Regions from separate parts of the Aneurinibacillus thermoaerophilus genome, predicted to be linked through region 2. Evidence: predicted binding sites of a transcription regulator. Region 2 holds the regulator's gene; the other holds the start of a gene.

Region 1 (4,341 bases), 1.7 Mb from region 2:
TGCTCATGCCTTAAGAGAAGTAGCAGCTATTAGCTATTTATTAGGAAAAGGATATGATCCAAGAACAGCTCACCGAATAGTCGAATCATGGGAAGTATCGGATTGAGAGCATACCATTGTCTTTTCGTCGAGTTTTACGCAATAGTTACTTTAAAAAATAAAGTATAATCAAATGCAGTATAGGTTCTTGTTTTTTCACCTTGGGTGAAATTACTATTTTGCAAAACGCTCAATTAAAAACCGGCATCATGGAATTATCCAAGATGCCGGTTTTCTTGTTGCTTTACTTACGAGCAACGGGAATAGCCGCATGCTTCGCAATGTTTGCAGCCTTCTTCCGCCACAAGCGCCGCGGCGCCGCACTCAGGGCAAAGATCAAGTCCTTCGCGATAGACATCGCCGTCTTCATCGCGCTCCGGTGCATTCATCGGTACATCATTTGTGGATGCAACTGATTCATCACTATTTTCTCCGTCAAGATAGAACTCAATCGCTTTCGCCACCGCGTCCGGAATCGAATCTACGCGGTTTGCACCAAAGCCAACCGCACCGGAACCCCCGATCCCTTTAAGGTGCTTAATCAACAGACGCGCTTTGTTACCGTCCGGCAGTTCACCGAAACGCAAGAAGAGCGTAGACACGCGGCCAAGCGCTTCGGACATCGCAAATACGTCGCTTCCCGCTTTGCCTACATTTACGATTACTTCAAACGGCGCTCCGTCCACTTCATTTACCGTTATGTAGGCTTTACCGAGCGGAGTCTTCATTTTGTATGTCGCGCCTTTTAGCTTAAGCGGGCGGCGGCGGTAATCTTTCGTCGGCGGTACTTCATCTACGTCTTGAACCGGAGCGGCTTTTTCTGCTTTTGATTCCCGAGCCGTTTCTTTCTTTCCTTCTTTGTTTTCATCTTTCGTTGTTAGAACTTGCACGTCACGGCTGCCGTCACGGTAGATAGTGACGCCTTTGCATCCGAGATCGAAAGCGAGCTCATACAATGCTTTTGTATCTTCAATCGTAAAGTTGGCCGGCGCATTTGCTGTTTTGCTGATGGAGCTGTCCACCCATTTCTGGATAGCGGCCTGCACCCGTACATGGTCTTCGGCAGATAGATCCATCGCGCTGACAAAGTAATCCGGTAGCGTATCGGAATTGTTTTCTTCCATCCATTTTTTCGCGATCGGTACATACTGTTTGTCGAAACCAAGGCGGCTTTGACGGTAATATTCGAAGGCATAGAAAGGCTCAATGCCTGTCGAAGTTCCTACCATCGTTCCTGTACTGCCGGTCGGAGCCTGTGTTAAAACTGTCACGTTGCGCATGCCACGCTCCCGTACCGCATTGCGTACTTCTTCATCAAATTGCTTCATGAAGCCGCTCTTAAGGAACAGCTCCGCGTCGAATGCCGGAAAACTTCCCTTTTCCGCCGCGATTTCTGTAGAAGCAAGGTACGCTTCGCGCGCGATAAAGTTATACAGCTTGTCCAAGAATTCGAGCGATTCCGGGCTGCCGTAGCGAATTTTTAAGTGGATGAGCATTTCTGCCAGCCCCATCGTGCCAAGACCGATACGTCGCTCTTTTTTCTGGTTCGCTTCATTTTCTGGGAAATGATACGGCGTTGCATCAACGACATTGTCAAGGAAACGTACAGAATGACGCACTGTTGTTCTGAGATTTTCCCAGTCTACATCGCCGTCTTTCGTGAATTTTGAAAGATTAATCGCAGATAAGTTACATACACCCCATGCAGGAAGTCCTTGTTCTCCACACGGATTTGTACAAATAATGGGGTTAAAGTACCAGCTGTTAGACATCTGGTTATAGTATTCCATAAATACAACGCCCGGTTCGGCTGATTTCCATGCCGACTCAATAATGGTGTGCCACATGTCGCGGGCGCGGACTTTTTTGTACACGCGTACCGGTTTTCCGAGTTCTTCCCACTTTTGCAGGTTTCCATCCCAAATTTCATCGTATTCCGGATCGGTCGTATCCGGGAATTTCAGCTCCCATTCCAAATCTTCTTTAACAGCTTTCATAAAACCGTTACTGATGCAAACCGACAGGTTAGCGTTTGTAATCAGGCCCATGTTCTGCTTGACTGTAATGAACTCAAGCACATCCGGGTGCCAGTCATTCATCATAAGCATTAAAGCCCCACGGCGCGAACCTCCCTGTTCAATTAACCCGGTCGTATAGCTGAACAGACCACCCCAGGACACGGAACCGCTCGAAGAACCGTTTACGCCTTTTACCTGGGCGCGACGCGGACGAAGCGAAGACAGGTTAATGCCGACGCCGCCCCCGCGGGACATAATTTCCGTCATCTGAGTGAGCGTCTCCATAATACCGCCCCTGCTGTCGTGCGGAGACGGAATCACGTAGCAGTTATACAGCGTTAGCTCATCATTCGCGCCAGCGCCCGCCGCGATCCGGCCACCCGGAACAAGCTTCCAGTCATCAAGAAGCGCGCGGAATTTCTTTGTCCATTCTTTTCTCTTCTCCGGTGTTGTTTCCACGGACGCGATCGTCTTCGCCAAGCGATCCCACATCTCTTCTGGCGTACATTCCAACGTCCGCAGCGCTTTGTCCGCTTCTGTCACCACCATCTCCCCGTTACGCAGTCTAACATGAATGGTATCGCCTTCACGCTTTTCTACAACCCCGACTTCTTTTTTCGGGAACTTCGGATCATCTTTCGTCAAAACAAGTACAGTGTCGCCGACCTGTACATTGTCTGGATTCGGATCTTTTAACGCGTAGCGGTCGAGGAAAATTTTTTCACTTAACCCTTCAAGCTTCGTTTTTCCCGCTGTTTCGGTTGTTGCCTCCATTTTTTATCCTCCCATTATGTGAAATATAAATTGACCAAACTTCTCATGTCTGATACATTTGACTAGTGCCCTCTTAGTCTAAACCAACCTTTACTATTACGTCAATATATTGAGTTTATGTTTAGATTTTACCACAATATATAGTTAATTTCCTATCTTTTTGGTAGAAAGCGTTCGACAAATTTTTTTATGTAAAATCTTTTATAAATTTCTATTTCCTCCATTGTTTTACAAGAAACAGGGAGGGTTACAAAGCATACAAAGCATTTTTCCAGTGCATGCAAAAAGGCGAAAAAACAGCAGGGAGCGGTATGACGTTTCGCTATAATATAAACTGAGGCTTTCTCAAAAGGGGAAGTGAGGAAGTTTTCTATTACTCGAAACGCTATATTTAGATTTATTGGCAAAAATGAATATTTATATGTAGGTATTGTTTCATACTAAAGGGGCTGGCTCATGACTTTTGAGACAGCCCCTCCAAGCGGCCGTTACAGGCCGCTTTTTTCTAGCGTTTGAAATTCCATTCGTCACACCCGTATTTCTCGCGCGCCAGTTGTTCAGCAAGCTCCGCTTCCTCAGCCGTTAGCGTATCGTCCACCAATTCTACACCAAACCCCTTGGCAAACCCTTCCCGAAACGCTTTCCGCGCCTCAGCAAGCGTCACCGGAGTCTTACGCACCTGATTAATCGCCACCGCCTTGTCGGCAAAATTTTTTTTAAGACGGTCTCGTACACGCTCATTCGGATGACGTATAATATCGAACAACATATCGATATCTATATCCAGCAAAATTGAGCCGTGCTGCAAAATAACCCCCTTTTGCCTTGTTTGCGCGCTTCCAGCCACTTTCCTCCCTTCCACGACCAATTCATAAGAAGAAGGGGAGTCAAAGCACGCAGCTGAAGATGGGATGGCAAACTTTGCATCGTCCGGATGAACCATATCTGCCTGAAGCCCTAGCAACCGAAACCCTTCCAGCAATCCTACGCTGATCACACGGTACGCGTCGGTTACGCTGGACGGCATGGCCGGGTGGGATTCAGACACTACGACACTGTATGTCAGCTCCTGATCGTGCAGCACGGTGCGACCGCCCGTCGCCCGGCGTACAAAGCCTAGACCATATTCGCGCACTTTATCCAAATCAATTTCCTTTTCTGCTTTTTGAAAATAACCAATCGATACGGTTGCCGGATTCCAGGTGTAAAACCGGAGCGACGGCTTCGTTTTGCCTTCGCTATGTACAATAAGCACCGCTTCATCAATCGCCATATTCATCGCAGGTGAATGTACCCCCGTATCAATAAAACGCCACTGTTCCATTTCTTTTGCCCCTTTCCGATGTTCCTCCTTACTTATTGTAGCATATTCCACAAATTCTCTCGCTTTGTTCTATTGTTTGGAAAACACCGGAAGCCGATTGAATAATTTCCCGTTTGAAAAAATAAAAGTTGAGGTAAGATATGTACATGAAAAAATTCCGAGAGTATCACAAAGGGGGAATTGCGC
Region 2 (4,341 bases):
TTCTTTCATACTCTTCATCTATCATTTCCACCTTGGATGATTTTGCAGTTTTTTCCTCTGTCACCTGGTTTTTTTGCCGTTCCAACTGCTCCAGTATGAGCGGCGGAATCTCGTCTTTACGCCGCTTGCTTCGTCCGCCAGAAGAGGCGCGAGTAAACACTTTTTTATCGGCAGAAGCCGCCTTGGCACTTTTCCGTTCTGAATAAAATTGCCGGGCCTGGCGCTGCGCTTCTTGTACAGTTCTAATGTTATTCCGCTTCCAGTGACCGGCGATTTTATAAATGATGTCTTTTGGCAGCTGCCGGTCATATGTCATCATAACGTACTCCAGCAGCACATTCACTACTCCAGGAGGAAGCTGATACTCCTCAAGCAATTCTTCAACGATCTTCTGATCGGCTGGAGCAATCTTGGCTCCTCTCTGATAAAGTCCTATAAGTTGAAAAGGCGAAAGGGAAGATAGGCGCAACGCATGACTTTCCGCCTCCGTCAGCGCCTTTTCTTCCCGCTCTTTCCGTTCTGTCTCCACCGTATCTGAGTGAAACACAATTTCTTCCCGTGACACGATTTTTGGGGCCCGGCCATTCTCCCTGCGGAACCAGTCTTTTACCAGACGGCGTAGCGAAGCGGTATCAATCGTATCATATTCGATGACAGAAGGCTCTTGCAAAAAGCGAGCCATTGTTTCATTATCAATGCCATATAGGAAGGCCAGGCTTTCTAACTCAGCCTTTACTTCTTTCGTAAACAGCCCATCTTTTTTAATCATCTTAGGAAGCGAAGCTTCCAAAAACTCAAAATCAAGGCGAGAGTTCGCGTAATTTAGCCGCGTCGCCGCCATCGGATCAAACAAGGGCAGCGGACTTTCTTCCCTCACGTCTTTAAGGAAATTATACGTCTCAGTGCCCTTTTCTACCGTAATTTCACTCAGGGAAAGATGATAAAACACTTCGTCAAACGCTTTCGTAATCCGTTTTCTCTCCACATTCTCCGGCAAACGATATTCCTCCGGGATCGAGAATTGGCGCCGCAGCTTGCGATAAAATTCTTTACCTACCCGATTCAAAAGCATAATGCTTAACGTGTCGTCACTAAAAAAAATATCCGGCGAATGAGGTGGCTGTAAAATATATTCAAAAATACGCTGTCCGTCCGCCTCAATTTGATATACTTCCAAAAGTCCGATCGCTTCTAATTGATGTCTCGCCTTTACAATGACATTCAATGGAACTGCCATTGTTACCATTAATCTATAATGCAACCCCTGCACAGCCGAAAAATTCGCCAGCGAAAGGTTATAAAGCAATGTCTGGTACAGTGCGACAGGTAGCGCCCCGACCAGCGGTTGGTACAGATGAATCAAATAACTGAGTTCCACATTGCTAATCGGCCGCCTCACCCGGATAAGGTAGGGATCATTCGGGACGGTCTCCTGCCATCTCACCCGTATCACTCCCTATGCCATCAATTTTTTCGTTTTTTATTATAGCATCACCGCCGCTATTCTTCGCAATCTTACACCGCGTGACCGGCTCGTGTTCTATTCTTTTTTCCTGCTGTTACGAATTAATTCTTCAAGTTCCTGGACAAATACATTAATATCTTTAAACTGACGATATACAGAAGCAAATCGCACATATGCCACTTCATCAACATCATAGAGCGCATTCATGACCAATTCCCCAATGTCTTTGCTTTGCACCTCGGATCTGCCACTGTTGCGCAGGTCTCGTTCAATTTTATCGACGATCGACTCCAGTGTTTCTAAGGGAACTGGACGCTTCTCACAGGCCCGGATGATTCCACGTAAAATTTTTTCTCGGCTGAATTCTTCACGGGCGCCATCTTTTTTCACGACTAATAACGGTGTTTCTTCCACGACTTCAAATGTAGTAAAACGCCTTGTGCACTCTTCACACTCACGACGCCGTCGAATCGACTTTCCATCGTTTACCGGGCGCGAATCGAGTACCCTTGTTCCGTTGTGAGCACAATAAGGACAACGCATGTCATCAACCCCACTCCATTGCGTACTTTTCCCTAGTTTGTCCCAGAAAAAAGCTGTAGTCAAGTCCAAAAACATAAGAAAACGAGACAACCCGATATGGATTGTCCCGTCTTTCTATGCCGGAAATACCATTTCAAACCGTAATTACACAGTTACTTCCTGTTTTTTTTTCGCGTAAGCAGCGGCGGACACATGCTTTGTCAGATCAAGCACACGGCAGGAATAGCCCCACTCGTTGTCATACCAAGCCAACACTTTTACTTGTTTATCACCCATTACCATTGTAGAGAGCGCGTCAACAATGGAAGAATTCTCATTGCCGTTAAAATCTACAGATACAAGTGGCTCTTCCGTATAGCCGAGAATTCCTTTCATGCTATCCTCGCTCGCCTCGCGCAGCACGCGATTTACCTCTTCCACCGTTACGCTTTTCTTCACATTTACCACCAGATCGACCACGGATACGTTCGGTGTCGGAACGCGGAGTGCAAAACCGTTCAGCTTGCCTTGCAGCTGCGGCAACACGCGTCCAACCGCCCGAGCAGCGCCTGTTGTCGTCGGGATAATTGCCTGCCCGCACGCACGTGCTCTCCGCAGATCTTTATGCGGATTGTCCAGATTTTTCTGATCATTTGTGTAGGAGTGTACGGTTGTCATCATTCCATATTCGATGCCAAACGCTTCGTCTAACACTTTTGCTACTGGAGCAAGGCAGTTAGTTGTGCAGGAAGCGTTAGAAATGATGTGATGTTTTTCGTAATCGTACATATCTTCGTTAACGCCCATGACAATTGTTACGTCGTCGTCTTTGCCCGGTGCGGTGATAACAACCTTTTTCGCGCCAGCTGTAATATGTTTGCCTGCGCCTTCTTTATCTCGGAACTTGCCTGTCGCTTCAATAACAACTTCGACATCCAATTCTTTCCACGGCAAATTAACCGGATCGCGGTCAGAAACAATTTTCGTAGCCCGACCGTTTACGATAATCATATCATCTTTTACTTCTATATTATCGGAAAGGTTACCGTGAATTGTGTCATACTTAATCATGTGAGCAAGCGTTTCAACAGGGTAGCTCGCGTTGATTGCTACCACTTCAACTTCCGGATCGTTCATCGCTTTACGGAATACCATCCGTCCAATACGTCCAAATCCATTAATGGCAATTCGTGTCGTCATTAATACGTTCTCCTCCCCGGATATGTTCCATACTATTACAAGTATTTATTATAATAAGTATGACACTTTTTTCAATATGCCAACCCAAATTTATTAATTTCTAAATATTCAAACAAAATAAATGCAGCAAAATACAGTCCTGCTTTCTCTGAATAAAACAGAAACTCATTTTGCTGCTTGTCTTACTTCAAAACGCCAAACTCGTCCGCATAAATTTTTTCGTACCGTTGTTTGTAGTATAATGCTCGCTGTACATAATGCCGTGTTTCGCCAAACGGAATTTGTGAAATATGCTCTGGTGTTCCATCCCAGACTCCGCGCTCCATCCATTTTTTAACATTTCCTGGACCAGCATTGTACGCCGCGATCACAGCATACGGGTTATGATTAAACATTTCGTACAAAAATGAAACATACCATGTTCCAAGAAAAATATTTGTATCCGGTTCGTCCAAATAATCGACCGCCATAGGCGACATTTTTGTCTGCCGGATTGCCCACTCCGCGGTCGCAGGCATTACCTGCATTAAGCCAATAGCCCCTTTTTTCGATACGCGGTTCTTATCAAATTTGGATTCCACTTGAATAATCGCCATAATTAGATACGGATCTACCTCAAACTGCCGCGCCGATTTACGGATTTCCTCTTTGTAATATACAGGGTACATCGCTTTCCAGATAACAGGCGCGTCCAACAGCAGAAAAACCACCAGAAGACATAGGAAAAATAATGCATGTTTTCGATTCAATCGTTTCATCCTCAACCCCTTCACTACAATCGTACTTTATCGTTTCGCGCCTTTATCTGACGAAAGCAGCTGTTCCATCAGTTCATCCACCTGTTCCTCTGTTTCCTTTAACGTGCCGCTATTGTCAATTACATAATCCGCGCGGAGCTTTTTCTCTTCTACTGGCATCTGTGACGCAATGCGACGCCGCGCCTCTTCCGCGCTGAATCCATTGCGCTTTATCAGCCGTTCCAACTGCTGTTCGGGTGTGCAATAGACAACGATTACCTTTTCCACCATATATTCGAGCTTTGATTCATAAAGAAGCGGAATGTCTAATACAATAAGTGACACGCCCTCTTCCTGCGCTTCCTGCGTCAGCTGACGCATACGCTGCCGTACCGCCGGATGTACAATGTCATTTAA

The links. The regulator NrdR, encoded in region 2, represses ribonucleotide reductase genes. The targets are predictions, from matches to a motif close to AACACNATATATNGTGTT.
Region 1: a site for NrdR is predicted at 2,962-2,979, ahead of K3F53_RS12670 (adenosylcobalamin-dependent ribonucleoside-diphosphate reductase). Genes of this name have one in related genera too.

Annotation. Positions count from the first base shown of each region.
Region 1 is NZ_CP080764.1:2,431,389-2,435,729, forward strand. Features, by position in the region: gene K3F53_RS12670 (adenosylcobalamin-dependent ribonucleoside-diphosphate reductase) at 288-2,831, opposite strand; gene K3F53_RS12675 (lipoate--protein ligase family protein) at 3,337-4,155, opposite strand.
Region 2 is NZ_CP080764.1:777,132-781,472, reverse strand. Features, by position in the region: gene K3F53_RS04235 (replication initiation and membrane attachment family protein) at 1-1,444, opposite strand, end outside; gene nrdR (transcriptional regulator NrdR) at 1,541-2,008, opposite strand; gene K3F53_RS04225 (glyceraldehyde-3-phosphate dehydrogenase) at 2,153-3,187, opposite strand; gene K3F53_RS04220 (lytic transglycosylase domain-containing protein) at 3,370-3,945, opposite strand; gene coaE (dephospho-CoA kinase) at 3,973-4,341, opposite strand, start outside.